2 regions of the Planococcus shenhongbingii genome follow, and region 2 is predicted to be linked to the other one. Evidence: riboswitches for the same ligand, from Rfam matches in the RefSeq annotation. Region 2 holds a riboswitch; the other holds the start of a gene.
What was found. Region 2 has a riboswitch for preQ1 ahead of queF (preQ(1) synthase). Riboswitches for the same ligand answer to the same signal wherever they lie in the genome.
Positions count from the first base shown of each region.

Region 1: linked by a shared signal. The riboswitch ahead of queC (7-cyano-7-deazaguanine synthase QueC) and the one ahead of queF (preQ(1) synthase) in region 2 are both predicted to bind preQ1.

Region 1 is NZ_CP129235.1:1,436,736-1,452,152, forward strand. It holds gene QWY16_RS07150 (STAS domain-containing protein) at 1-28, shown strand, start outside; gene queE (7-carboxy-7-deazaguanine synthase QueE) at 602-1,309, opposite strand; gene queD (6-carboxytetrahydropterin synthase QueD) at 1,306-1,731, opposite strand; gene queC (7-cyano-7-deazaguanine synthase QueC) at 1,728-2,393, opposite strand; PreQ1 riboswitch class I at 2,401-2,444, opposite strand; gene QWY16_RS07170 (kinase) at 2,552-3,211, shown strand; gene QWY16_RS07175 (M1 family metallopeptidase) at 3,208-4,596, shown strand; gene QWY16_RS07180 (DUF4362 domain-containing protein) at 4,660-5,100, shown strand; gene QWY16_RS07185 (tetratricopeptide repeat protein) at 5,471-7,006, shown strand; partial or broken gene QWY16_RS07190 (universal stress protein) at 7,377-7,820, opposite strand; gene ald (alanine dehydrogenase) at 8,129-9,244, shown strand; gene QWY16_RS07200 (M24 family metallopeptidase) at 9,729-10,826, opposite strand; gene QWY16_RS07205 (metal-dependent hydrolase) at 10,918-11,598, shown strand; gene QWY16_RS07210 (DRTGG domain-containing protein) at 11,746-13,053, shown strand; gene QWY16_RS07215 (YtpI family protein) at 13,094-13,393, opposite strand; gene QWY16_RS07220 (DHH family phosphoesterase) at 13,488-14,426, shown strand; gene dnaE (DNA polymerase III subunit alpha) at 14,449-15,417, shown strand, end outside.
Region 2 is NZ_CP129235.1:212,041-227,457, forward strand. It holds gene brnQ (branched-chain amino acid transport system II carrier protein) at 1-887, shown strand, start outside; gene QWY16_RS01140 (GntR family transcriptional regulator) at 1,005-1,655, opposite strand; gene QWY16_RS01145 (hypothetical protein) at 1,831-2,073, shown strand; gene QWY16_RS01150 (class I SAM-dependent rRNA methyltransferase) at 2,136-3,329, shown strand; gene QWY16_RS01155 (MFS transporter) at 3,483-4,694, shown strand; gene QWY16_RS01160 (GNAT family N-acetyltransferase) at 4,717-5,277, shown strand; gene QWY16_RS01165 (ABC transporter ATP-binding protein) at 5,327-7,066, shown strand; gene QWY16_RS01170 (MerR family transcriptional regulator) at 7,129-7,893, shown strand; gene QWY16_RS01175 (endonuclease/exonuclease/phosphatase family protein) at 8,099-8,941, shown strand; gene QWY16_RS01180 (endonuclease/exonuclease/phosphatase family protein) at 9,120-9,968, shown strand; gene queF (preQ(1) synthase) at 10,107-10,601, opposite strand; PreQ1 riboswitch class I at 10,699-10,746, opposite strand; gene QWY16_RS19350 (cytochrome P450 family protein) at 10,894-11,208, shown strand; gene QWY16_RS01195 (TraR/DksA C4-type zinc finger protein) at 11,317-11,850, shown strand; gene QWY16_RS01200 (nuclear transport factor 2 family protein) at 11,962-12,309, shown strand; gene QWY16_RS01205 (thiol-disulfide oxidoreductase DCC family protein) at 12,378-12,779, shown strand; gene QWY16_RS01210 (DUF3238 domain-containing protein) at 12,920-14,131, opposite strand; gene QWY16_RS01215 (GAF domain-containing protein) at 14,450-15,322, shown strand; gene QWY16_RS01220 (metallophosphoesterase family protein) at 15,340-15,417, opposite strand, start outside.

The DNA.
Region 1 (15,417 bases), 1.2 Mb from region 2:
AAAGCAAGCCTTGAAAAGCATCAGCTGAGAAGGAATAAAAAAGCGTGGAATCGATAATGATTCCACGCTTTTTCCAGCTTGTTGAGAAAGTTGAAATTTGTATTAGGTATCATCGATTAACCGATATTCCGCCAACCAGCTGCGCTTGCCGCGGGCGAGCGCCAAGCCTCCTCAGCCGCTTCGCGCCTTGCGGGGTCTCGGCTGTCTCGCTATCCCGCAGGCGTCTCCGCTGTTTGGCTCCATATCTGGAGAGCAGGAAGCAACAGAAGAGAGCTTTCTCAAACAGTCACACTTTTAGAGCGTCTCTAAAGGGGGCAAAAGCGAGCTGAATGCAGCGGAAGGCGGCGACATCTGCGGGAATAGGGCGAGTCCTGAGACCTCGCAGGGAATGAAGGGGGCAAATTACTTTTGCCCCTTTCATTTGCGACGAAGCTAGCGCAGTGATGCAGGAGCACACGGTTTTCGCCAGCGAGCGAGGAGGCTCAGGCAGTCCCCCGCGAAAAGCGTCCGTCCTGGAGCGAAATGGAAAAGGCTGTCGAAAGTTTCTCGACAGCCTGTAAAAAGCGTGGAATCAATAATGATTCCACGCTTTTTCTTATATTTATACTCCGCGTTTATTGCCCCATACAAGTGCGTGGAGCTGCGGCAAGACTTTGGCGTCGTTCATAATCGCAGAACGGATCGACTGGCCAATCAGCCATTCATAGCGCTCTAAAAGAGTAGCCGTCAAATGTGCATCATCGGTTGTTGCTGTGTCGCTGTTGCCTGTCTGTAAAAAGAACGGGACGCCTGGATAGCGCAAGTGGACATCTTCTGCATACTTAAAATCTTCTTCGTCGAAAATGACGACTTTCAAGCTGGCATTTGAGTCGTTCAACTTCTGCAAAAAGCCATCCAATTTCTCAAAATCGCTGACCATGCCAGAACTTGGCGGCTTTGGTGAAATTGTGATGTCGTCAATTTTCGGCATCCAGTCCTGCCAAATCGAGCCTTGTGTTTCTACTCCGACTTTCCAGCCGTTTTCATGGCATAAGTCGACAAGTTCTCCTATTCCTTTATGAAGGGCCGGGTTGCCACCGGAAATCGTTACATGCGAAAATGCTTCGCCACCGATACTCTTCAGCTCTTCAATAATGTCGATTGGCTGCTTAGAAACGCTGCGGCCTGTGCCGTCCCAAGTGAATTTGGAGTCGCACCAAGAACAGGAATAATCACATCCTGCTGTCCGGACAAACATCGTTTTTTGTCCAATGACCATTCCTTCTCCTTGGATCGTCGGACCGAAAACTTCCATTACCGGTATTTTCATAGCAAGTCCTCCTTGCGCGGGCGGTAAACGACATAGCTTGTCGGAGTCTCGCGCACGATGACTTGCAGGCAAGTTGGTTTATTGGCAGTAGCCTGGAGAATATCCTGGATGGATTGCCAAATTTGCTGAGCCAAAAGTTCTGTTGTAGGAAACTTGTTTTCGAATTCAGGATGATTATTCAAAACCGAGTGATCGTATTTTTTATGGATGGCTTTTTTTATGGATTTAAAATCAATCAGAAAACCAATAGCATCCAGTTCATCTCCGCCGACTGTGACATTGACGAAGTAGGTATGCCCGTGCATTTCCTTACATTGCCCGGCGTCTTCGCTCGGGATAAAATGCGCTGCCGAGAAATTCAAGTCTTTGTTCAGTTCAAAACGGAATTCATGTGGAACTGCTGGATAGAATTGCTGCATCATACAGGTTCACCTGCTGACTTCCGCGCTTTGTATACCGCAAGTCCTTCGTTGCGTAAGACGCATGCCGGACACTCGCCGCAGCCTGTACTTGGAACTCCGTTATAGCACGTCAAGGTTTTGTCTTGCACAAAGTCGAGGGCATCCAATTCATCTGCGAGTTCCCACACTTCCGACTTATCAAGCCACATTAATGGCGTATGAATGATGAATTGTTTGTCCATCGCGAGGTTCAATGTCACATTCAGCGATCTGATAAATGTATCGCGGCAATCCGGGTAGCCGCTGAAATCTGTTTGGCTGACTCCTGTGACTAAATGCCGTGCGCCGATGGCATCTGCATAAACAGCTGCAAATGAAAAGAATAAATGATTTCTGCCTGGCACGAAAGTTGATGGCAGTTCTCCTTCTTTTGCCGTCACTTCAATGTCATCACGGGTCAGCGCATTAGCTGACAGCTGATTGATCAACGTCATGTCGAGCACTTTGAAAGAAACGCCGAGTTCTTCTGCAATTTTTCGTGCACATTCAATCTCAGCTGAGTGGCGCTGGCCGTAATCGAATGTCACCGTGGCAACTTCGCTAAAATTTTTCAATGCCCAGAACAGGCAAGTGGTACTGTCTTGGCCGCCGCTGAAAACGACAACCGCTTTTTCTTTTTTCAATTAAAACATCTCCTTAGTTTTTTAGAGAGGGAGTTTGCGAACCTCTTTTTCGACCACTGTTAATAATAACATAGAACGGCAAGGGCAATAGTAATGAAAGCAAATTTGAATAGTGCCATTTTAAAAAGTTTCGGAAGGAAAAAACAGCCAATTGTCGAATGATAAAAAGAAGAATCAAGGAAAGGTTTGATTGGAAGTTGAAAATAGAATACGAAGATTTTTTCAGGAATATCCCTCTGCATAATTTTCCAAGTAAAACGATTATTGGAATTGATGGATTAAGCCGGTCAGGCAAAACCACTTTTGCCGGCGAATTAGAGAAGTATTTAATAGGCGCCGGTATTTCTGTTCAGGTATTCCACACCGATGACTTTATTGTGGAACGCAAGCGGCGCTATGGCACAGGGTTGGAAGAATGGCAGGAGTATTATTTTTTGCAATGGGAAGCTGAACATCTGGCCGAGTTTTTCTTTGGCAAATTGAAAAGCGCTAATTTTCTGGAGCTGTGGTATTACGATACTGAAAAAGACAGCCATAGTTTAAAAACCATTGACCTTCCAGATGAAGGAGTCGTTTTGATCGAAGGCGTATTTCTGCAGCGCAAAGAATGGAGGAACTTTTTTGATCAAGTGGTGTACTTGGAATGTTCGGCAGAAGACCGCTTTTTCAGGGAACCTCAAGACATGCGAAACAAAACCGATTTGTTAAAGCGGCGCTATTGGAAAGCGGAAGCCTATTATGAAGAAACAGTAAAACCCGCAGAACAGGCTGATTGGCTGTTTGAGAATGCCGTCAGAAAGATAGGAGATTTCAAATGACCAGCATGGTGAAAAACAAACGAATGATTTGGATTTTAGTGGCGGTGGCTGCGGTTGTGGTCGGAGTGCTTCTTGTTTTCTTGTCGCGTGACAGCAATGAAAAAGGTTCAACCGAAATGGGCGCGAGCGCGGACTACAACATAGACCTTGAACTGGATGAGCAGAACCGGTTTCACATCAGCACAGAAATCGAAGTGTTAAATGAATCAGAAGAAGCTTTTGAAGACCTCGGTTTTTATCTTGTGCCCAATGCCATTAACTCACAAGAACTTTCAGAACTGGCGCAGGAAGCAGCAGAAATAGCCGTCAATTCAGTCAAGCAGGGCGATAGAGAATTGGCTTATAACCTAGAGAATAATGAGCTGCTGATTGAGTTGGAAAATGCTTTGGAACCTGAAAACCGCCAACAAGTGGTGATTGATTATACATTGCAGATTCCAAGGGACGGCATGCGCTTGTCCCAAGTCGGTGATAATTACTTTCTAGCGCAATGGTATCCGATGCTGGCTCAATATGACAATGGATGGGATATTGAGGACTTTGATATGCTCGGAGAATCTTACCATACCGGCTTCGGCAATTTTGAAGTGAGCTATAGTTTGCCTAAAGAGTATTTCGTAGCCAGTTCGGCCATCGAAGGAAACATTGAGCCAAGTTCCTCGGGAACCGTAAAAGGAGAGCGCATCAAGGATTTCTATGTGGCTTTTTTGAATACGGAAGAATGGCTGCATGAATCCGTACAAGCAAACGGCACGGTATTGCGGCTGTTTACGCCGATTGACCAAGACTTTCTTGACGAAAATATAGTCATGGCGAAAGCAGCTTATACTTTCTTCGAAGAAAATATCGGGGACAACCCGTTTCCGGAACTTGATATCATTGCAAATGACGGTTATATGGAATATCCGAACGTCATAGAAGTGGCTAAAACTCGCGATGCCCTTGACGAAGTATTAGTCCACGAAATTGCCCATCAATGGTTTTATTATATTGTCGGCAATGACCCGTACGAAGACGCTTGGGCGGATGAAAGCCTGACGGAATTTGCGGCATCCATTTTTTTAGCGGATTACTATAATGATGAACAGTACGGCTTTAGTTCAGCCCAAGACTTCGCTGCTTCCTACCCAACTGCAAACTATGTGAATTTACCGCTGGAAAAGTTCAATGAAGGGTCATATGCTTCCACTGTATACGGGGAAGCGCCGCTATTATTGCGGGATTTTTTCAATGAAAGAGGCGGCCAGGAAGAAGCGCTTGAATTTCTTTCCGCATATTATCAGGAATTTCAATTCAAGAATGTCAATACGCCTGAGTTCAAAGAGTTTTTTATAGACTATTATGGGGAAGAGCAGAGAAAATTTTTGGATAGCTGGCTGAAATAAATTAGCAGGAACATGTAATTTTCAATGGACACTTTCGTCTAATTGAAAAAGAAGGTGTGAATAATGGGAAACTTGAAAAAGGTTTTACTGATCGGATTTGCGTTATTGGCTGCCGGCTGCCAAAGCTCTGCTGAAGATCCAGGAAATCCTGATGCAAATGACGATGATTCATCTGGAAGAGATCGAATTTTTAACCGGCATGGAGAAATTGAAAACTTGGACAGGTTTGAGAGGTTCTTGTCATACGTTGACCAAGGGCAAGAAGATGCCATCCGCATTGTCAATTACACCATTGAAGGCGACCCGATATACCAAGACCTTACCTTCAATGGGGAAATGATTCAATATGTATACGATTCCAGCAAAGACAACTATGGCTCTGGAGAAGTCATGGAACTGACTTGTACTTCAATAGAAAAAGTAGAACAGGCAGACTTTACTGATTATGTATTGGCTGAATGCGATTCAGATATGAATCCGATAATATTAAGCATCGGAAAATAAATTAGGCTCAACAGTGCCTCTATATTGGAAGCACTGTTTTATTTTGCATTACAGCAGTCTATATTTGTTATTAAAATATAGGAAAGAACAAGGTTATTAGGATTAGGTAAAAGGTTTCAACTAATTGGCTGCCAGTCTATTCTCTAAATAAAGGCGGCTTGCGCCTTGGTGAAATTTATATCAGTTCTTCAATCTTTCGTGTCAGGTTTTGGCGTAATTGCAACTTATCACGGGAATAGTATAGGGAAGACTTTTCTAAACAAGCTGCTGATGAAATATAGAGAAATTGATTGAAATGAATATGGCGTTTATTGTAGATGGACTTTCAATCCTGTACCCCTTAAGCGATGAAAAATAACGGAGGCCCGAAATGAAAAAAATAATGAAATACTTTATATTATTTTTAATTTTGATTGCCATGTCATTCGGGAGTTATTTGCTGATTTTCAATCAAGGGCTGCTTGGCGGGCTGATGATAGCCGCCGTGTTTCTTCTAATATGCATGGTCTTGTTTATTATGAGTGTCTACGGGATTTTGACACAAAGACTGGAATTTATGAGTCTCCGCAGCACCGGCGAATACACTGTTCTGATGATTTTTGCCGTTTCATTGTCTATCGTCGTCGGATTAATCACATTTGCTAATTCATACGTGGAATATACGGTGAAAGATAACAACTTAGCATATGAAGAAAAAGCACGGCTTTTTGCCAGCACAGTTTTTCAAGTGCCATCTCAAAAAGAATTAAGTAAGACCGAAAAAAATGGCGTTACTTATTTTTATTCACAGGAAAGTGAACAGCATGTTGAAAAAATCGATGAGCTGCTGCAGGAAAAAGAAGATTTATTCGATTCCTATTTTGCTATTGAGAACGATGAAGGATTGACCATAGAATTCCATGAAAACTACAAATCGCTGGAAGCCAATTCAGGCATGGAGGGAATAGCGGGCTATTACAGCACATACAACCGGACCATCCATTTAGTTCCCGAAGATATTATGTGGGAAGTCATTCTTTTGCATGAATACACCCATTACCAAAGCCATTTGTTTTCCGAAGAAAATCACTTGTCTATTAACCGGATACCGGTATGGTTTGAAGAAGGACTGGCAGACTTTTTAGCGGAAGACAGCAGTTACTGGTATGAGCTTGAAAATGTAAAAGTCATTGATTTTCATAATTTGGATTCAGCTATGGAGTTTGAAAGAGCGGCTTCGAGAAATTTTAATCCGTATGCCCAGAGCTATTTAGCCATTCAGTCATTAGTCGGAGATCATGGCACGGAATTCATCCCGGAGATGTTAGAATCTAAGACGACAAATGAATTTTATGAAAATCTTCAAGAGTTGACCGGCATGGAGATAGAGGAATTTCAAAATACTTTCTTGAGAGGCTTGGAAAAAGAGCAGCAAGCTAGAAATGCTAAGTTCGAACGGGCCTCTGTTGCAATTGAGTCGAAGCGATATGCGGAAGCTGAAGAAACTCTAAACGAACTTATGGAAAGCTACGATATTTATGATGCCGATGAAGCTCATTGGGTTAGAACGGATTTGTACTTAGAACAAGGCTTTTATGGAAAAGCCATTGTTTCTCTTGAAAAGAAAATCAAGAATGATAATGAGGAGTTTAAAATAGATGACTTGTTATTAGCAGAAATTCAATTGCTGGTCAACCCGCAAAAGTCTTTGGTACATGCGAAGGAAGCGCAGGTGCTCAATGATTCACAAGGGGATTATTATGATCCCGCAGAACTTGAACTTTTAATAGAGGCTTATCAAAAAGTCAATGACTCCAATCCTGTGGGAGGCTATAAAATGCTTATGGACCAAGAATTGGTGTGGAATCCTTTGGTAGTAGAAGAGTTGAATAATAGGTTAAAGAAACAGTATGCTGGTGAATTTTAATAAAGAGGATAAAAACAAAAAGACAAAGAGCTAAGAGCTTTCTGTCTTTTTGTTTTTAAATTGTAAAAGGAAGGAGGTGAACAAGTGAATATGATTTCGTCAACAAATCGCTGAATTCTAATAAAAACGAAATAAGAATTTGGTGAATACCAGCTATATAGAAGTAAAAAAAGACTCAGTTTGCAATGGCCGGCAAACAGAGTCTTTTACTTTGTTTTACGGAATATTATCGTCTGCCGATATCTTTTCCTACTTCTGAATCTGAACCCCTTTGAATCAATGTTTTGTCGCCTACAATATGCTCTGCATTCTGGTCAGAGCCGGCTTCGTCACTTGTTCTGTAGGAATTGGCATCGTTAATATCATCGTCTACTTCTTCAGTGCGTACGACCAGTACGTCACATTTTGCCGAGCGCACAATATGCTCGGAGACACTGCCGATGAGGAAACGTTCAACTGTATTCAATCCAGTCGCTCCACAAATAATCAGATCAGCACTTACTTTTTTAGCCAGTTCCCGGGAAATCATTGATTTTGGCGAACCATAATCCACGAGAATATTGACGCTTTCGACGCCTGCTGCATGGGCCTCTTTTTTATAGCCTCCGAGTAAATCTTCAGCAAATTTCTGGGCACGGTCTGCAATTGAGCGATCGTAAGCTTCAATAGCGGCAAAAGATCGAGTATCAATGATATTTACTAAATTCAATGTGGCATGGTTCCGTTTGGCGATGCCAACCGATTTTTTGAAAGCCCATTCCGCTTCTTTAGAACCATCAACTGCTACTAGAATTTGTGAATACTTTAACGTCATTTTGCATTCCTCCTTGTCTATAGTTATACATTTCGATAAATTACTGTAAGTTCCTTCTTTTATCCTGAACTTTTGCAACTATCTGTCTTTTATACGGAAGACTATTATATCTATATAACAGAAGGTAGTAAATCTATATACTAAAATCCGAATAACTATAAGTAGAAAATTAACAATTAAATGAAAAAAGAGACTAATTACAAAAAAATAAGTCAAATCCTGAAATATCTGATAGAATAGAGTTGCTTTACATATTTCAAATTTTTCTTAAATTACTATTCTAAAGAACACAAATGGAGGGTTTTGTAATGCGTATTGGGGTACCGACAGAAGTTAAGAACAATGAAAATCGAGTAGCAATGACGCCAGCCGGCGTTGTCAATTTAGCGCTTTTTGGCCATGAAGTGGTTATCCAATCTGGGGCAGGTCTTGGCTCAGGTTTTACAGACGAAGATTACAAAACGGCTGGAGCTCAAATCGTAGAAACTGCTGAAGAAGCATGGGCTCAGGAAATGATTATGAAAGTAAAAGAACCGGTTGCATCAGAATACGGTTATTTCCGAGAAGGCATGATTCTCTTTACATATCTTCATTTGGCTCCTGAGCCAGAATTGACACAAGCGATGCTTGATTCTAAAGTAATCGGAATTGCTTATGAAACAGTTCAGCTTCCAAACAAATCATTGCCATTGCTTACACCGATGAGCGAAGTAGCAGGCAAAATGTCAACTCAAATCGGCGCCCAATTCCTCGAAAAAATTCACGGTGGCGGTGGAATTCTGCTTGGGGGCATCCCAGGCGTTTCACGCGGTAAAGTAACGATTGTCGGCGGCGGTGTTGCTGGAACGAATGCAGCAAAAGTCGCAGTAGGCATGGGAGCAAGCGTCACTATTCTTGATTTGAACCCGGATCGCCTTCGCCAGCTTGACGACTTGTTTGGTGGAGATGTTCAAACATTGATTTCGAATCCATTGAACATTGCTGATTCTGTAAAAGAAGCAGATTTAGTTGTAGGTGCTGTATTAATTCCAGGCGCAAAAGCTCCAAAACTTGTGTCTGAAGATATGATTAAATCCATGAAACCAGGATCTGTCGTGGTGGATATCGCAATCGATCAAGGCGGAATATTCGAAACAAGCGACCGCATCACAACTCACGACAACCCGACTTATGTAAAACATAATGTTGTCCATTACGCTGTCGCAAATATGCCAGGAGCAGTTCCGCGGACTTCAACAATGGGTCTGACAAACGTAACGGTTCCGTATGCAGTGCAAATTGCTAACAAAGGTTTTGAAAAAGCTGTGCTTGAAAACGAAGCATTGAAAAAAGGCGTCAACACTTTCCAAGGTTATGTAACGTATGAAGCTGTTGCAAAAGACCAAGGCGTCGAATACAAATCAGTCGACGAATTATTGGCATAAGAAATACCAAAGCAGTTCCGTTTTTTGCGGAACTGCTTTTTTGTATGTTAAGAACTTGTTAGGAAGCATTTCGCTCCAGGGCGGACGCTTTTCGCGGGCACGGCTTCAGCCGCTTCCTTCGCTTTGCTCAGTCCAGGGTCTTCAGCTCGCGCTATTCCCGCAGAAGTCGCCGCCTTTCGCTGCATTCAGCTTCTTTTAGGTTTCTTTTAGTTGTTTTCTAAAATAAGGACTGTTTAAGAAAGCTTTCTATTGATTGGTTCTACTCTCAAGATATGAAGTTAGAAGTTTAACAGTGGAGAAAACCGTATTGCTACTGTCTCTGTATCGCTGTGCTGCACGCTTCGTCGCAAAGACAAAGATTTGTCCTCACAAACCTGGTGTGGTGTCTTTGAAACTTTTTTGCGAAATATCATGATGTCATAAAATTGTGATTTCAAAACAATATTAAAAAAGGCAGTTCCGTTTTCGGCGGAACTGCCTTTTCTTAGTTGCTTATGATTTGAAGTTCTTTTGGATATTTCGTCAATACTTCGACGCCGTTTTCAGTTACAGCGACGTCATCTTCAATGCGGACGCCGACTTTTCCTGGCACATAAACGCCTGGTTCAATCGTAAAGACCATTCCAGCTTCCATGGCCATATTATTGGAACCATGAAGAGATGGGAATTCGTGGACCGAAATGCCAAGCCCATGGCCTAACCGGTGAGTGAAGTATTCCCCATAGCCGGCGTCTTCAATGACCTGGCGGGAAGCCTGGTCCAGTTCAGCTGCAGTGATTCCTGGTTTGACCGCATTTACCGCCGCCAGTTCAGCGCGCAGCACAACATCGTAAACGTTCTTTTGTTCTTCATTCGGTTCACCGAATGCCAAAGTCCGTGTAATGTCTGAGCAATAGCCTTTATGGACAACGCCAAGATCGAATAAAACCAAATCGCCTTTCTGAATTTTGCGGTCACCTGTTTTGCCGTGCGGCGATGCCGCTTTAGGTCCACTGAGAACAGTTGTATCAAATGACATATGGGTGACACCGCGTTTTTTCAGCGCCAATTCGATTTCGGTCATCACTTCGATTTCCGTGATGCCTTCGCGCAAGGTTTTGGCTCCGATTTCGATTGCATAGTCAGCCAATTCAGCGGCTTCTCTTAAAATTTGAAGTTCGGCTTCGTCTTTGATGACCCGCATCGCATTGATTTTATCATCCAATGCGATAAATTCCGGAGTGTCGAATAAGCGATTCAGTGCATCGTAGCGGTCTACCGTCATATGCGATTTTTCAATCGCAACTCTGCGGATATTTTTTGAGCGTTCTGAAGCGGCGCGATGCAAAACTGCCATCGCATCTTCGGTATCGACATGACCGACAATATCGCCGCTCCAGCCGGCGTTTTGGGCATCTGGAATTTCCATCTGCGGACAGATCAAAAACGGCTCTGCATCTTTCAAAACCATGACTCCAAGGAGGCGTTCGTGCGGGTCGCTCTTGAATCCGCTGGTGTAAAAAACGTTGTCTGGATTTGTGACAAACGCAGCGTCGATTTCGAATTCGTTTAAATAATCTTGCAGTTGCTTAATTTTATTCATATGTATTCCTCCTTCTTTATATGTGTAGCATATCAAAAATCAGGGTATAATACTGCTTGAAATGATTGCCAATAAACTCAGGAGGGATTTCATGCAAATTTCTTATCACGGACATTCTGTTGTGAAAATCAAAACAGGAGGCACCACTATTCTGATCGATCCGTTTATCAACGGCAACAGCTTGACGGATTTGAGTGTAGAGGAAGAAAAACCGAATGTTATTTTATTGACGCATGCGCATAACGACCATGTAGGCGACACGGTTGAACTGGCGAAAAGCAATGAAGCGCAAGTTGTCGCACCGGTTGAACTGGCAAATTACCTGGCAGGCCTTGGAGTCAATGCGGTGGGGATGAACCTCGGAGGCTCTCACAAATTCGAATTTGGAACGGTCAAGTATACAAAAGCGTTCCATAGTTCTTCATACACCACCAATGACGGCGAAGTCATCTATGGCGGGATGCCGGCAGGAATTCTCTTCAAAGCGGAAGGAAAAACGATTTACCATGCAGGGGACACGGAAGTGTTCGGGGATATGGCGATTATCGGGGAACGCAACAACATTGATGTGGCATTTTTGCCGATTGGCGACTTTTTCACGATGGGGCCGGAAGATGCCGCATACGCGGCAGAGTTATTGAAGCCTAAAACCGTGGTGCCGATCCATTATAATACGTTCCCGCCGATCAAACAGGATCCGGAACAGTTCAAAGCGATGGTGAAAAATGCAGAAGTGAATATCATGCAGGTTGGAGGAATAATCGACCTGTGAACGGATTTCCGGAGAACTCGTTTCTCCGGATTTTTTTGAGGCGAAAATTTCATTTTGCTGAGACTTTCCAGCCACACAGACCTCTTCGTTTCACTAAGGAATATGGTACACTAAAGGGAAGAGGAAGCAGAAAGAAAAGGTGAGTTTATGGCAACGAAACACGAACAGATTCTGGAGTATATCGAGACGCTGCCGGTTGGAGAGAAAATTTCGGTAAGGCGGATTGCGAAAGAACTGCAGGTCAGTGAAGGAACGGCGTATCGGGCGATTAAAGAAGCAGAAACGCAGCGGCTTGTTTCGACAATTGAGCGGGTAGGTACGATTCGAATTGAGCGCAAGAAGAAAGAGAATATTGAACGCCTGACATACGCAGAAATCGTCAATATCGTCGATGGCCAAGTGTTGGGCGGACGAGCCGGGCTTCATAAATCGTTGACGAAATTTGTTATTGGCGCAATGCAGCTTGAAGACATGATGCGCTATACGGAAGCGGGCAATCTGCTGATTGTCGGCAATCGCCTTAAAGCCCATGAATATGCATTGAGAGCGGGAGCTGCTGTACTGGTGACGGGTGGTTTTGATGCCACAGACGCTGTCAAGCGATTGGCAGATGAATATGAATTGCCCGTCATCTCAACCAGCTATGATACATTTACGGTCGCTACAATGATCAACCGCGCTATCTACGATCAGCTGATCAAGAAAGAAATCCTGTTGATTGAGGATATTTTAATCCCGTTGGAAAACACCCATTTGCTGTTTGAAAAAGACCCGATCAGCCGTTACCGTGAGCTGAACAAAGAAACGACGCATGGCGGTTTCCCGGTAATTGATCAAAGTGGCAAATTGGTTGGCATTATTACATCCCGAGATGTAATCGGCCATACCGATGAAGAGACTGTTGAGAAAGTGATGACGCGGGATCCAATCACTGTTTCGCTTCAAACAAGTGTCGCGTCAGCTGGCCATCGGATGATCTGGGAAGGCATAGATTTAATGCCGGTTACCGATGACCATGGAAAACTGAAAGGGGTCATCAGCCGCCAAGATGTCTTAAAAGCCATTCAGACGGCCCAGCGCCAACCGCAGCAAGGAGAGACGATTGACGACATCATCAAGAGCCAGCTGCGTCTGCAGCAATCAGAGAAATTAGTATTGGAATTCCGGGTCTCCCCTCAAATGACGAACTCCTATGGTTCTGTTTCATATGGCGCCTATACCACGATTTTAGTGGAAGCGGCGACGGCAGCGCTTAAAACGAAAAACAGAAGAGACAGCGCATTAGAAAATATGTCCGTTTATTATTTGCATCCAGTTCAACTGGACTCAACCTTGCTTGTGAAACCAGTGATTTTGCATATCAGCCGAAAATCCGCCAAAGTGGATGTAGAAGTGGTATTTGACAATAAGATAGTCGGAAAAGCGTTATTGACGTTCCAATTATTGGATCGATGACTGAAGAGGCAAAAAAAAATCTCCCCATTAGGAGAGACTTTTACTGATTCAGCCGTGTTTCTTCTGCTACGAACTTATGGTAATGTTTAGCTGCTTTATAATTGGTAATCATCATAGCAATGCCAAGAATGATAAAAATGGCAGAAACAATATACGTTACAGCCGACTGGTTGACGAAAAGGACATTGACTCCAAAGAAGAAAATGAAACTGCCCAGTGAAAAAGAAGCAACCGCCGCATACCATTTCTTGCGAATTGGAAGCGTTGCGCGGAACTGTTTTGTTTTATAATAAAAATAAAAAACAAATGATACAATGATTAAACCGACAAATACTAACATTAGGGACCTCCTGTATTCCAGAACTCAATTCTATTGTACTGAGAAATGGATAAAAATGCGAATGGATTTCCTTAGATAACGGAGGAACTTGGAAATGAACAGTCAAATCATCGACACAATTAAACAGTACGAAACAATCGTCATCCATCGCCATGTACGGCCGGACCCAGATGCATACGGTTCACAGCTTGGCTTAAAATACTTGCTTCAGCATAATTACCCGGAGAAAAAGATTTTGGCAGCAGGGGAGCATGACTATACACTGGATTTCATGGATTTTCCCGATACAGTTCAAGACAGTGATTTTGAAGGTGCGCTTGTGATTGTTACAGATACGGCGAATACCGAACGTGTGGACGATCAGCGCTATTCATTAGGTTCCAAAATCATAAAAATTGACCATCATCCAAATGACGATGCCTACGGTGATATTTTATTAGTGGATACCAATGCCAGTTCTGCATCGGAATTGGTGTATGAATTGTATACATATGGACAGCAAGTTGAAAACTGGCAAATGCCTGATTCGGCGGCTCGGCTATTATACGCCGGAATTATCGGAGACACTGGCCGCTTCCTGTTTCCAAGTACGACACAAAAAACTTTCGAAGTTGCCGGCGAATTGATCAAGTACGATTTCGACCGCAACGAACTGCATAATGGCATGTACGAAATGGACCGCAATCTGCTCCATTTGCAAGGGTACATCTATCAAAACTTTGTGATGGACGATAGTGGAGCCGCTTATGTCAAAATCACATTGGATGTGTTAAAGGAATTTGGCGTAACCGCAACTGAGACCTCGTTACTGGTTGGTTCACTCGGAAACGTCAAAGGATTGAAAGCGTGGGTGATCTTTATCGAAGAAGAAACGGAAATCCGTGTACGCCTTCGGTCAAAAGGGCCGGTCATTAATGGATTAGCCAAGGAATTCGGGGGCGGAGGCCATCCGATGGCATCCGGTGCCACGGCATACTCCTGGGAAGAGGCAGAACGTGTCATTGATCGGCTGATTGAAATTTGCGCGTCATAAAAAAGGAGGGATTGTCTTGTCAATGGTTTATCCGCATATAAGCACATCGGCTGATTTGCTGAAAAGCACGGTGCGCCTTGACGAACTTTTCCCTTTTCTCATGGAACAAGGGACAGCATCTGCTGCCATCGTCAATACAAAACTATACGGCGTCCTTCCTTTTTGGGAAGCATGCCACAAGGCCGGCATCCACGGGGTGGTCGGCCTTTCCACGTTCATCGAATTTGAAGGCCAGCAGTATCCGGTTGTGCTTTATGCGCAGACGAACACCGGCTATAAAAACTTATTAAAAATAACTAGCGCTTTATCGACCCGGGATAAAACGGCACTTCCGGAATCCTGGTTAAAAGCTTACCGCGAGGGTTTAATATGTGCGATTCCGAATAAAACCGAATGGACAATGGCAAACGCAATGGAAGCTTTGGGTTATTTGAAATCCGTTTTCAGTGAACGCTGCTATGGCAGCATTGAACGGCCCGGCGGAGAAAAAATGGCAGAAGAAGACAGCTTCTCAGCTAGTTGCGGTCAATTGGAAATACCGATTATGGCGACGCAGGAAACCCGTTATTTGCAGGAAGCTGATGCTTTTGCATTTGAAGTTGCTTCTGCCATTGGCCAAGGGCTTAAAATGAGTGATGCAGAACGGAAACGCCCTGAACACACAAAAGCGTATGTTCCTGCAGCCGAAGAATTCGCTGCCTGGTTTTCATCTAATCCGGAGTGGTTGGATGAAACAAAGAAAATGCTGGCAAGCTGCCAAGTGGCCATTCCGATGAATCAGCAATTGCTGCCGGTATTTCCTTTAGCGGAGGGAATTGACCGGCGTGCGTATATTTTAGAGCTTTGCCAGAATGGCCTGGCGGATCGGGTTCCAGGTTACTCCGATTCTTATACGGAACGCTTGCAGTATGAATTATCCGTGATCGGCAACATGGGATATATCGATTATTTCCTGATTGTTTCGGATTTCATGAAATTTGCACGGGACAAT
Region 2 (15,417 bases):
TAGGGGCATTATTGATTGTTGCTATTTTCAATCCGATGGGCTCACCGGAAGCACCACAAGAAGCATATGCAGGAAATGCCTTTTTGAAAGGCTTCACAGAAGGCTACAACACCATGGATGCTTTGGCGTCATTAGTGTTCGGAATCATTGTCATTGCGACAGTCCGTAAGCTTGGAGTCACTTCATCCAAAGGAATTTTAGCGGCTACATTGAAAAGCGGTATCGTAGCAGCTGCATTATTGGCAGTAGTTTATACGGGAATTGCTTACTTGGGAGCGACAAGCACAAGTACGCTTGGCCTATTAGATACAGGTGGTCCAGTACTTAGCGGAGCATCCTCTCATTACTTCGGCACGTTCGGCACATTGCTGCTGGCAGTTATCATCACGCTGGCATGTTTAACAACTGCTATCGGGTTGATTGTAGCCAATGCGGAGTTCTTCCATAAGCTGACGCCTAAAATCAGCTACAAAACATATGTCGTTATTTTCTCAGTATTCTCGTTTGTCGTAGCAAATGCAGGGCTGGCAAATATCATTACTTATTCAATTCCGGTATTGATGTTCCTATACCCACTTGCAATTGTTTTGATCATATTAGCTTTCACATCACCACTATTCAAACATGATCGCCTTGTTTATGTTTCGGCTATCACTGTGACGTTCTTTATCGCTGTTATCGACGGCTTAAAAACATTGACTGGCTCACTAGGTGTAGCAAATCCAAGCTGGTTGCAGGCGATTGTTGACTTTTATGCCGCATCGTTGCCTTTATACGCAGACGGTCTTGGCTGGTTGTTGCCGGCAGTGATTGTAATTGCAGTTACAGGGTTGATTGCCCGCAATAGAAAAGGTGTCAATGTTCAAGCGGCTCAAAACGAAGGCTGAAAACATTAGTACTGGTTGGTCCAAAAAATTGGGCTGGCTTCTATTATAAAAAGCTGTCTCAAAAGCAAATTTGCTTTTGAGACAGCTTTTTTCAATTGGCTATAGGTGAAGGCATTGCTACAGGGACAATTCTTCAACAGTCCGAATCCAATTGGATTTCATGAGTTTTGAGACTTTTTCACTATCTTTTTCTTTAAGAGCATTAATAATATGAATATGTTCTTCAACCGAATGGCGAGTCAGAATAAGCGAGTTATGGAAAAATTGTCTTCTTACATGAGCTTGAAGGCGATCCAAAAGCGTATAAACATAAGGGTTTTGAGCCGCTGTTACGATATGCCGATGGAATTCCTCATCAATTTTCAAAGAAGAATAATGATCTTTCGCTTCAACAGCTTCGGCAAACCGCCGATTTGTATCTTCAAGCAATTCAATTGTCTCTTCTTTTAAATTTGGAATCGCAAGTTCAGCGGCTAAAGCTTGGAGTGCAGCGAGCGGAGGCAAGAGGGTTTTAAGATCTTCTTTTTCCACTTTCGTTACACGTGTTGCCTTACCGGGAAACATCTCCACAAAGCCTTGTACTTCTAGAAGCTGCAAAGCTTCTCTGACAGGGGTTCTGCTGAGGTTAAGGGCTTGGGCGAGTTCGGTGTCGACTAATTTTTCATCAGGCTGCAACGTACCATCAATAATCCATTGTTGTAATTGTTCATAGGCACTTTCTTTGGCGGTAACACGAACCGGTTTCGCATGGTTTACTGGAATCGGCATTGCAGATTCACCCTTTCTATGGTGTCCAAGATAGCATAATTATACACCATTTTGTGGAAAAATGAAATATTCTCAATACAATATATCGCAAACACGGTGCTTTGTTTTATTTTCTTATGGAAGCGAATGACAGGGAAAGAGAGTTCAGAAGAAGGAGGCAAGACGATGTTGGTTTTTGTACCAAGTAAAGATGCAAAAACCATTTTTTCAGAGTTTGACGGAAAGCGGCAAAGAAGATTTAGTTAACTTTGATCAAGAAGTCGAAGGAAAGTTTGGAGATAAAAGGAGTTTTGATGTATATATGATTGTCCACGACTTGGACGGCGGCACAGTTAAAGCAGTGCTTGAAGAACTGAAAATTGATGCGAAGCGCTTTTCTATGCCATTGAAACTTTCCAATGGCCACAGGTATAAATGAAGACGTCTTTGTATTACACTTAGAACAAGACAATCGGGCAATTGCAGATAGGATGAATAATAATGAGACAAGAAATTTCACTGACAGTAACAGACAAAGCCAAAGCGGAGTTTCAACGGGGAATGCCGTTGATTTCGAAAGAGGCACTTGAAAATGCAGATAGCCTGATTACAGAAGGCGCTATTGTGAGCTTGGTTGATAAGCAAGGCAAGTTTTTGGCGAAAGGTTATTACGGCAAACAGAACAAAGGTTACGGCTGGGTGCTGACGCGCAATAAAGATGAAGCAATTGGACAAGGGTTTATAGAGCGGACACTTACAGCTGCTATTGCCGAACGGCAAAACTTTTTCCGCAATCCAAACACCACCGCGTTTCGGGTATTCAACGGAGAAGGCGATGGATTCGGCGGTTTGGCAATCGATTATTACGATGGCTATTATTTGCTGAGCTGGTACAGCGAAGGCGTTTATACCTTTAAAGATGAAGTGGTTGAAGCATTACAGAACGTGGCAGATTTTAAAGGGATTTACCAGAAAAAACGCTTTGATACGAAAGGCCAGTATATCGAAGAAGATGATTTTGTTGCAGGAGAACGCGGCGAATTTCCTTTGATTGTTAAAGAAAACAACGTAAACTTTGCTGTTTACTTGAATGACGGTGCGATGACAGGAATCTTCCTGGATCAGCGTGATGTACGGAATGCCATTAAAGAAAAGTATGCCAAAGGAAAAACGGTGTTGAATACATTTTCTTATACAGGTGCTTTTTCGGTTGCCGCAGCTTTAGGCGGAGCTGAAAAAACTACAAGTGTTGATTTAGCGAAACGCAGCTCCGCAAAAACCATTGAACAATTCAGCGTCAACGGCATTGATTATGAGAATCAGGACATTCTGGTAATGGATGTTTTCAATTATTTCAAGTACGCCAAACGCAAAGAGTTGAAGTTCGACTTAGTAGTTCTTGATCCGCCAAGTTTTGCGCGTTCCAAGAAATACACATTCAGTACAGCGAAAGACTATACAAGCTTGATGAAAGAAGCCATCGCCATCACTGAGAAGCAAGGAACTATTGTGGCGTCGACAAACAATGCTTCGTTCGGCATGAAGAAATTTAAAGGATTTATCGACAAGGCGTTCCAAGAAGAAGGGAAGAAATACCGCATCGTGGAAGAATTCACGCTTCCTTCCGATTTCCGTGTACGAAAAGAGTTTAAAGAAGGCGATTATTTAAAAGTGCTATTTGTGGAATTGGTTTAAGCAGCAGGCAACTATCTTCCTTTATAATAGAAAACACTGAGGCATCTGCGGAATTTATTCCGCAGGTGTTTTTAGCGTTAATGAATATCGAATAATGGAAAACTGCTCTATAATGGAAATATCTGAATATATTATTTCATTGGAGGCAGTTTGATGACGAAAGCAATAAGTTCCCCCTTGGCTGGAAATCCAGTTTACCCAGTAATGTTTGCTATGGGTGCTTGCCACATGTTGAATGATTCTTTGCAAGCGGTCATACCGGCAATGTTCCCGATTCTTGAAACCAACCTTGGACTAACATTTACCCAATTGGGACTGATCGCTTTTGCGCTGAATATTGTAGCTTCTGTGTTGCAGCCGGTCGTAGGGTTTATCAGTGACCGCAAGCCGATGCCTTTTGCATTGCCGCTCGGCATGGCCAGCTCATTTGTAGGAATCGCGGGGCTCGCATTTGCTCCTGAATACTGGATGATTCTGGTGTCCGTCATGTTCCTTGGGCTTGGGTCTGCCATTTTCCATCCGGAAGGCTCACGCGTTTCTTATATGGCTGCAGGAACAAGACGCGGGTTGTCGCAGTCAATCTATCAGGTGGGAGGGAACTCTGGCCAAGCGCTGGCTCCGTTGATCAGTGCATTTATATTAGTGCCGCTCGGGCAGCATGGCGCTGCACTTTTTTTATTTGTTGCGGCTATCGGCATATTCATCCTTTCGAAAATTTCAGCATGGTATAAGAGCCAGTTGGCCAAGGAGAAATTGCAAAAAGGCAAAAGAGCCATTTTATCTTCGCTGCCGGAATTGACGAAAAAACAAGTAGGAATAGCGCTGGCTTTATTGATGATTATCATTTTTGCCCGGTCTTTCTATGTGACTAACATGACGAGTTTTTATATTTTCCATTTGATGGAGTCATATGGACTGACCATCCAGACGGGACAGCTTTATATTTTCTTGTTTTTAGCAGTAGGTGCGGCAGGAACATTTTTTGGAGGGCCGATGGCGGATAAAGTCGGACGGAAAAATGTCATTGTCCTGTCGCTCTTTGTACCGATTCCGCTGGCCATTGCTTTGCCTTATGTACCTTTGTTTGCTGTCATTGTGCTGCTTGTGTTGATTGGATTTTTCATCATGCTGAGCTTTTCTGTCACTGTGGTCTATGCGCAGGAGCTGGTGCCGAGTAAAATCGGCACGATGTCCGGCCTGACTGTCGGGCTGGCATTTGGCATGGGAGCCATTGGCGGTGTGGTGATCGGCATTTTAATGGATTCTATCGGTGTTTACGAAACCATGATTGTGGTCTCATTTTTTCCTATTATTGGACTCGTCGGTTTAGGATTGCCAAAGGACCGGAAAATAACTGCTGCTTAATCTGCTGAAAAGGATGATGGACATGAACAATACAGTGCCGGAGATACCTGCTGAAATTAAAACAGAGCGCTTGCTGCTGCGCATGCCGAAACCAGGGGACGGCAAAGCAGTGAATGCCGCTATCCGTTCTTCGATCAAAGAATTGAAGCCCTGGCTGCCGTTTGCACAGCAAGTGCCTTCTGTAGAAGAGACTGAAATCGATGTGCTGGAAGCTCATATCAATTTCTTGAAACGGGAAGTCCTGCGTTATATCATTTTTAACAAAGAAACCGGGGAATTTATCGGTTCCACTGGTTTTCATGCGATTGAATGGGACATTCCAAAAATGGAAATCGGTTACTGGATTGAGACGAGATGGAGCGGTTTTGGCTACATGGCAGAAGCGGTATCTGCTCTGTCTGAACTGGCGCTGGATGATTTTGGCTGCAAGCGCCTGGAAATCAGATGCGACGCAGAAAATGTCAAAAGCCGGACAATTCCTGAAAATCTCGGGTTTGTGCTGGAAGGCGTCCTCCACAACGACGAGTTATCAGTAGATGGCAAAAACCTGACCGATACATGCATTTACGCGAAGTTCAGTTAAGCATTAAAGAAAGCGGGAATTTAATTTTTTTCGAATGGAGCTTTCAATTATGGAAAAACAACAAACAACAATGGGATTGAAAGCATTTGTTTCACTTATCCTGTCGTTGAAGATACCAAAATGGGCGCTGGTCACCGGCTTAGCGTCAAGCGTTATTACAACTTTAGTAGGGTTGGCAGTGCCGCTTTTAACAAGGGATTTAGTGGATGGTTTTTCAGTGGATTGGATCAGTCCATGGCTCATCGGCGGTCTAGCCGCTGCATTTATCTTACAAGCGGTTATCAATGGAGTATCGATTTACTTACTGAGCATGGTAGGGCAAAAAATAGTAGCCGGGCTGAGGGACCGGATGTGGATTCATTTAATCCGCCTGCGTGTCCCATATTTCGACCAGCAAACGAGTGGGGAAACGGTCAGCCGGGTCGTCAATGACACGGGAATTGTCCGCAACTTGATCACAGATCATTTTCCACAGTTTATCACCGGCATCATTTCCATTATCGGAGCTGTCATTATCTTATTGGTGATGGATTGGAAAATGACAGTGATCATGCTTTTATCTGTGCCTGTCACTATTGCGATCATGATTCCGCTAGGGCGCCGAATGGCGAAGGTTTCGCGTAATTTACAAGATGAGACAGCAGTGTTTACTGGGCATGTCCAGCAAACATTAAGCGAAATCCGCTTAATGAAGTCTTCAACCGCCGAAGCGATAGAAGAAGACCGAGGCTTGGGCGGTATTCAAAAGCTGTTTAAAATCGGTTTGAAGGAAGCGAAAATCTATGCATTGATTGCCCCATTAATGTATACAGTCGTAATGGCGGTCATTGTCATGATTATTGGATACGGCGGCATTCGTGTAGCAGAAGGGACAATGTCGACGGGTTCTCTGGTAGCATTCCTTTTATACCTATTTCAAATCATCATGCCGATGACTACGTTTGCGTTGTTTTTTACTGAACTCCAAAAAGCAAAAGGTGCAACCGAACGAATCATCGAGATATTGGAGCTGCCGCTTGAAGAAGGCCAGGAAGGTATGGAAATCGATATCGCCAATAAACCTTTACGTGTTGAAAGCGTGGATTTTGCTTATGAAAAAGGAAATCCGGTTCTTCGTGGAATTTCTTTCGAAGCACAGCCAGGTGAAATGATTGCTTTTGCGGGGCCGAGCGGTGGTGGGAAAACAACCGTGTTTGGCTTGATTGAGCGATTTTATGAACCGGTTGCAGGAATCATTACAATTGGCGGCATTCCAATCAACGAGTTGTCAATGACTTCCTGGCGAAACCAAATCGGCTATGTGTCCCAGGAAAGTGCCATGATGGGTGGTACAATCCGTGCGAACTTAACTTACGGCTTGCCGGATGCAGACCGTATCTCGGATGAGGAATTGTGGCATGTCGCCCGTATGGCTTATGCTGAAGAATTTATTCAGGGCTTTCCAGAAGGGCTAGACACAGAAGTTGGGGAACGCGGCGTGAAATTATCCGGTGGCCAAAGGCAGCGTATTGCCATTGCCCGGGCGTTTCTCCGCAATCCGAAAATTCTCATGATGGATGAAGCAACAGCGAGCCTCGACAGCCAGTCAGAAGGAATTGTCCAGCAGGCTTTAAGCCGCTTAATGGAGGGACGCACTACGCTGGTCATTGCGCATCGGTTATCGACGATTGTCGATGCTGATAAAATTGTCTTTATTGAAAAAGGCCAAGTTACCGGTATAGGAACACACCTTGAATTAAGCCATTCCCACGAACTTTACAGCGAATTTGCGGAGCAGCAATTAACTTGAACTTTCAGCTTGACCTTGACGCTGCGTCAAGGTATAGAGTGGAGGTATCAGGAGGTGGGCGTATGGAATACACTGTTCAAAAACTGGGGAGTTTAGCAGGAGTCAGTACGAGAACATTGCGATATTACGATGAAATAGGAATACTGAAGCCGGCGAGAAAAAATTCTGCAGGTTACCGTATTTATGGCCGGAACGAAGTGGATAAGCTGCAGCAAATCCTCTTTTACCGGGAACTCGGACTCGATTTGGAAAGCATCAAAAAAATTGTCAACGACCCGGCATTTGACGGACCGGCGGCTTTGAGAAAACACTGGCAGCAGCTCCTGCAAAAACGCCGACAACTGGACCTCCTGATCAATAATGTGGAAAAAACCATTTCCGCAGCAGAAGGGAAGAGCCACATGGCTGACAAGGAAAAGTTCCAAGGTTTTAAGCAGAAATTAGTTGACGACAATGAAAAGCAATACGGTGAAGAAGTCCGTGCGAAATACGGTGATGATGTAGTCGACCGTTCCAATTCCAAAATGCTGAATATGAGCGAATCACAATACGAAGAATTCATGCGTTTGGAAAAAGAGCTGATGGAGGCACTTGCCGAAGCTTGCAAAACCGGAGACCCAGCAAGTGAAATTGCCCAAAAAACAGCAGACTTGCACAAGCAGTGGCTGACCTTCACATGGCCGTCGTACAGCAAAGAAGCACATGCGGGACTTGCCAGAATGTACGTAGACGATGAGCGCTTTGCCGCTTATTACAACAAAGTGCATCCGAACGCCACTGAATTCTTGCGGGATGCAATTTTAATTTATACTGGAGCCAATTTATAAGCGGTTCTATGATAGGCGGGTCCAGCCATTTGGCTGAACCCGCCTTTTAATGTAAAAAATTTTATTAACGGCATTTCAATCCCTTTACAAACACTTAACAGAAATTTACATATTAACAATAAAATTTTGCTGTTTGCTTTGCTATAATCAAAGTGACAAAGATAAGTGAACGGTAAATTGCTTCATTCAAAAAGGAGAGGGTTGCATGCTTGAAAAAGGAAAAGAACCAGTTGTTTCTGTCAAAGTCATGTCATTTAACATCGCTCATGGTTTGGGAATGAATGGAATAGTGGATTTGGAGAAAACGGCTGGTATTATTGAGGACTCTTGCGCCAATATTATTGCATTGCAGGAAGTCGACTGCTATTTTTCTTCCCGCAGTGCTTTTGTTGACCAGGCACGGTGGTTAAGTGAACGGCTGGGGATGCAAGTGGCATTTGGAGCAAATCTAGATTTTGAGCCGATTGCTGCGGGTGAGCCGAGACGCCAATACGGCAACGCGATTTTAAGTAAATACCCGATTAAGTATGCGGAAAATCATCAATTGACCCGAGTGCTGACAGATTTCGGAAAGAATGAACAGCGTGGTGTTTTGGAAGCAGTGATAGAAGTTAAAGGAAATTTAATCACAGTTTACAACACGCATCTTTCTTTAAAAGAGGAAGAATTGAAAGTCAGCATTGGCGAATTGATTGGCATCACTGAAAAACGTCATTTTCCCCGTATTGTGATGGGTGACTTTAATGCTCCTCCTAATGACGGGCAAATCAGAAGGCTGAATAGGCATTTTGCGGACACCTTTTTAAAAATGAAAAGAGGAGACGCTTATACGTATCCTTCTCCTTACCGAAACGCGGAAACAGGTGAAAACTTCAAACCGGTTACACGCATCGATTATGTCTTTGCAGACCCTGAACTGGATCCGGTGCAGGTAGCAGTAATGGAAACCGATACATCAGACCATTTGCCAATTGTTGCTGACTTCATTGTTTCTACAGCAAAAACTCATGCACAAGAAGCAGCACAAACAGTCCTTCAGAAAGTTTAAGTGCGTTTCCGATTTTCTATTAAAAAAAGTTACCTGATATCTTCAGCTTTTGAATAGCTTAAATTTTTATTTGAAATGAGCACATAAATAACAGCATTTTTTGTATTATTTTGCTACAATCAATGCATCCAATAACCCTTGCCAAGGACTCGTTTCATCTTAAAAGGAGATGTTTTTTATGGAGAGAGAAAAACTCCCCCCCACCGTGCCCATAAAAGTGATGTCGTTCAACATTGCCCACGGATTAGGTATGAATAATGTCGTCGATTTGGAAAAGACAGCAAGTGTCATTGAGCAATCAGAAGCAGAAATTGTCGGATTGCAGGAACTCGATCGGCATTTTACTGAACGCAGTGAATTTATCGATCAAGTAGACTGGCTCAGCAGCCGCCTTGGCATGTACGGCGCTTTCGGAGCCAACTTAGATTTAGAGCCAAATGAACCTGAAAGGCCCAGGCGCCAGTACGGCAACGCGGTTTTAAGCAAGCATCCGATCAAGTATGTTGAAAATCACCTCCTGACGAAAGTGGTCTCTCCGATTGCCAACAGTGAACAGCGGGGAATGCTGGAAGTTGTTCTCGAAGTAAAAGGGACATATCTTAGCTTCTTTAACACACATTTATCGTTGAAAGAAGAAGAACTCAAAGTAAGCATTGATGAAATTTTGGAGATTACAGAAAAAAGCCGTTTTCCAAAAATCATTACAGGAGATTTTAATGCGGCACCGGATCACCTGCAAATCAAAAGATTGGAAAACCATTACGATGATGTTTTCTTGAAAATGGATAAAGACAACTCTTATACGTACCCGGCTCCTTATACACATGAGGCAGATGGAGTGAAGTTAAAGCCGGTGACACGGATTGATTATATTTTTACGGATCAAAATCTGGAGCCTGCAAAGGCAACCGTAATTGAAACCGCTGTATCGGATCATTTGCCGATTGCAGCAGATCTGGTTCTGTCGAGAACGGCCAATGCGATGAAATCATCAGCACAAGCGGAACAATTAAAGTTGTTTAAATGAAATTTTATTAAGCAATTGAACTTTTACGGAGAATATTTTTCTCCACATCAAAAAACTGTAGATAGACTCAGTAAAATGAGTTTATCTACAGTTTTTTATTTCTATTCCAACAAATGTTGCTAAGGGTATGCTTTACGATTAGCGGTTGGTAATGGTTTCCGGATTCATGTCATGGTTCATCATGCGGTACGAAGCCATTTCTTCATATTTTGTGCCGGGTTTTCCATAGTTTGTGTAAGGGTCGATCGACAAGCCGCCGCGCGGTGTGAATTTGCCCCATACTTCGATATAACGGGGTTCAAGCAATTTGATTAAATCGTTCATGATGATGTTGACGACGTCTTCATGGAAATCGCCGTGGTTGCGGAAACTGAATAAATACAATTTCAGAGATTTGCTTTCCACCAATTTTTTGTCCGGGATAAAGCTGAGATAAATCGTCGCGAAATCAGGCTGTCCGGTCTGTGGGCAAAGTGAAGTAAATTCCGGACAATTGAATTTTACAAAATAATCGCGTGTATGCAAATTATCGATTGCTTCTAAAATGTCCGGGTCATATTCAAAGTTATACTTCGTATTTTGATTGCCGAGCAGCGACAAATGGTCTAATGTGTCTTCGTTTCTTCCTGCCATAGGTAAAGGCCTCCTTCAAGTATACGGCTTAAGAGAGGACGTATAAAAAACAGGAAAAGAAAAAGCCAAATCGCATGTGGATTCGGCTGAATTTCGTCAATCCATAGTTTTTTATAGAGGGTATAATGCTATGAACCTCTCCCGTCACCGGGTTATTTATTTTTTACTAACCTCACTTATAGTAAAAGACTTTCCGTTCACTGTCAATTCTCTTCTTTTTCCAAAAAAGTGCCGCAATCAAAGGAGGCATTGTTACTCCTGAAAGAAAAAATCAATTTCTCGTGATAAAGGTATGGACAATACATTAGCATTAATGACGGAAAGTTATCGATTCATCCGGAATCGTGCGATAGAACTGAAGTCGGACATTTTCCAAACGCGATTGCTTGGCCAGACAACGATTTGCATGGTTGGAGAAAAAGCCAAACAGACGATGGATGATGAAGGGCATAAGCACGGTAAGCAGCTTTTTATATCGCTTATGACGCCTCGGCAGCTGCAGCTATTTACCTTTACGTCTTTTACATATCACCCTTTTTGGGATGCCCGGTTTAACAGACGAATTGATGAAGCATCGATTAGAGGATTATTTGCTCAACTTGCTTGATCGTTTTGACGATTATTGATGCGATACAAGGGCGCTGCATTTCATCAGGTTTGATTTCTCTGAAAAAGGAAATATACAGAACAAGCAAGTTTTTAAGGAGGAACCCGGATGACTGAGGAACAATTGAAGCAATTGAAAGACCAATTGATTAAACAAAAGAATTCTCTTGAAGGACGGATGGAGCATACGGAAGAGTTTGATACAACCGAACTGTCTAATTATGATAATCACCCAGCCGATAATGCAACGGACTTATTTGATCAGGAACGCGGTCTCGCGTTAAACCAATTTAAAGAAAACGAATTGGATGATACAAATGCTGCTCTTGAGGCAATTGAGAACGGGACTTACGGCAAATGCACAGTGTGCGGCAAAGAAATCCCGTACGAGCGTTTAGAAGTATTGCCGACTGCTTTAACTTGTGTTGATCATGCTCAGCAAGATACTGATATGACGTCACGTCCTCCCGAGGAAGATGTGTTAAGAGGATCCACGAGCCAGCCAGTGGAAAAAGAAGACAGCAGGCTTCGGGATGATGCGGATTCATTTCAGGAAGTCGAAGATTTTGGTTCTTCGGACAGTCCACAGGACCAGCCTGGCAAAGATGAAGATATGGAAGATTTCTACGAAGAAAAAGGTTGATCCTCAACCCTATGCTTTTCCAAGCATGGGGTTTTCTTTGGCTAAAATACGATTGACCTTGGATTGTCAGATGCCTGCAGTAAAAGAAATGACAGATAGGGAGCGAAGGTATTGGAGGGATTAGAGAAGGAAATCTTTAAATTGGAATGCAGCCACCTTCAACCGGATGTCCGGGTTTCAAAACAAAAACTTGGAGAAGTGCTCGATGAGGAATTTTTTGAGTTTGGGAGTTCAGGGAAAGTCTGGAGGCGGAGGGATTATGACACAAATCATCCGTTAACCCCGGACCGGATGGAGATTTCAGAATTTGCCTTGCATATTCTGGGACCAGAAGCTGTACTAACAACGTACCGCCTCCAAAATCACACAAGCGGAAAAGTATCTCTTCGCAGTTCCATTTGGAAAAATCGGGGAAGTGGCTGGAAGCTGTTTTTTCATCAAGGAACGCTTTCAGAATGAAAGTGTTTATGCTGAAGAAAAAGAGGATATGGAATAACTAGTACTTTTTAAAGTAAAGGAGGATTCAGATGGAACATGCGGTTGTATTATTTGATGGCGATTGTAATTTCTGTGATAGCAGTGTCCAGTTCATCATAAACCATGATCCTGCAGGATATTATCAATTTGCTTCGCTGCAAAGCGATATTGGACGGGAGCTTAGACGAAAGCATCAAGTGCCGGAGGACGTAGACAGCCTGGTATTGATACAAGACGGCAAAGCCTATGTTAAATCCGAAGGGGCATTGATGATTTCCCGCCACTTGACCGGGTTATGGAAAATGGCGTTTTATCTAAAATCATTTCCTCGTCCATTGCGCGATGGCGCTTATGATGTGGTCGCTAAAAACCGCTACAAGGTATTCGGGAAACTCAATAGCTGTATGCTGCCGCCTCCGCATATCCGAAAAAGATTTCTTGATAAACAGTAAAAGCTCTGATGCGCCTAGGCGTATCAGAGCTTTTTGTGCGTTGTGTTGCTTCCGCTGTTCATTGTCCAGTTGCAGAGCCTCACCCCTCGTCGGAAATTCTTCCAGCGCTTGTCGGAGCTAAACGGCCGCTTTCGCTTTTCCTATTCAAAATTGGAAATCCGCCAGTATTGGCTCGCAATCGAACGGGACATCCACGCTAATCCTTTGCTTTCCGCTTCGTGAATTTGAAGCCATTCATTCATTTTATCGTTTTTCAAGTAAACTTCATGATTGGGTGCTTGGTCATGCAGCCCTACGATATCGTAGTGGCCATCCCGATAAAATGTTGCAGATACATCATAGTCAATATTGGGGGAAGTTGTTAAGGGATTGCCGACACTATGTTTCAGGATAACCTTAACGTTTCGTTCGTCTTCTTTCACTTTTTCCAGCTGAATGCCTTCAGAAGAAGCCACATCTGCTTTCCGGAATTTTTTCCGCCAATCGTAGGCAACGCTCATGCCCACGTCCTTTTGAAGTTCTAAGGCAGAATCCTCTTTTCCGAGTTGCAGTGAAAAATTTACTTGCGTACGGTAATGAGAGGAATCAGGAGTGAACGTTCGGTTATCTCCAGCAAAATAGCGGTTGAGCGACAACAGGTTCGGGTTGGCTAGAAATTTATCAGACAGGAAAGTGGTATAGCGGAAATCCCAGACTCTATTAAACTCCGATACGTTAACTTGTGGAGAATCAGCTAGCAATCGCTCCAGAGGGGCAATCTTTTTAGTGATCCAGAATTCTTCCATGGAAGCTGCTTCTTGCGAAGACTTAATATTAAAAAAACCAAAAAGATGGGCAGCTACCGACTTCTCTTCACTGAAACCCGTTTCAGACTTTTCCAGCGGACGCTTTGCCCGAATCCAATATGAATATTCCCGGTCCATTTCTACACCACGATCAGTAAACTGCGTTTTTTTGATCGTGTCCAAAAATTCGCCGTCCCGGTAAATTTCATACTCATCAATACCATCGATGGCTCCCCATGCCAAAATGATTTTTGAATCCGAAACAATTGTCGTAAAGGCAATTTGCTGAAGATAATTGATGCTGTCTTCCGTATGGTCTTCTGTGCTGGTTTGCATTTTGATCCGTTCTTTTACTTCTCCTTCTTCGTCAAGGCGCTCGACTGTATAGGTATACAGCTCACCACTTTGCAGGTTTTCATCTTTAAAGCTGTTTTCTATGCCAGTATAGATGGCATCTGCATCTCTTTTTACTACACAAGTATCTCCTGTACTGGACCATTTAAAGTAAATCATTGTATCTGTCTGCTGCAACAAATCAATTTCCAGGCGTTTCTCCAACGCAGCCATTGAATCATCTCCTTACAAGGGTATGTTAAGCTATACCCGGTTCTTAAAATTCCTGAACCCTTCTTTCTGATTCACGATATATTTGTTACATAATTAAAACAATAGATTAAAAAAATAAATGTATAATATAGGAAAAGAATGAAAGCAGGAGGCGTTCTCTATGACTCATCCCGCCCGTTAAATTGAATGAATGCTGGTCCTTATCGAGGGCCGGCTTTTGCTGTTGATAGATTTGCAAAGCTGCATCACAAATAGTATGTTAAAGAAAGAATATGGATAACGGATTAAAGAGAAAAAACGACAACGGGAGGTTGGGGAATGGCTTTTGCGGAAACTAAAAAAGCAGGCAGCTTTAAAAGTTTTGATGATGCGGCGGAGCAAATTTTAAAATTGCTCAGTCAACAGCTAGAAATCAATACCTTATTTATTGCGAAAAATGATGGACAGACCAATGAAATTATTAAGGCTTTGAATGCAGGTGATGAACTGGTCGTACAAGGCAGCTTATCTCCTCTGGAACAAACTTTTTGCAATTTAAGCATTGGTTTTGGAAAAGAGCCCTTGGTTATCAAAGATATTTCCAGCAACGTACGTGCCAATAAATTAGAGATTGCATCCCGTTTCGGAAGTAGGTCATTTATCGGCATACCGATTTTGTATGAAAGCGGCGAAGTCTACGGCACCATTTGCGGTCTTGACCAAGTGCCTTTTGAGTTTACGGAAGAGCATGAACAAGCATTTGCCACCATGTCGTCTTTGCTGACATATGTTTTGGAACTTGCAAAAGCGAACGAACAAATTCAATCCCTTTCATCCCCATTGGTTCCAGTTACTCAAGGAGTCGCTATTTTGCCGGTTATTGGAGAAGTGACAGCAGAGCGTGCCCAAACGATCATCGATCATGTTTTACAAAAATGTGGGGAAAATGCACTGGATTATTTAATCGTTGATGTTTCCGGTGTTTCCCAAATCAACGCTGTCGTTGGAGAGTATTTGCTGAAGCTGGTCAATATTTTAAAAATTATTGGCGTAACACCGGTGGTTACCGGCATCCAACCTTTCATGGCTTTAAAAGTGCCGCATTTTGCCACAGCTTTAAAAGGTATTATGATTGAAGCAAATCTTGAAATGGCATTGAAGCAACTTGGATTTGTGTTGATAAAAGAATGCGATAAAAAAACGAGCCGATGAGAAAACCGGCTCATTTTTTATTCTTCTTTATCAAAAAAGACATGTTTGAGCTCCCAGGTCTCATCAATTTCGAGCAAGCCGAATGAGTATTGCGG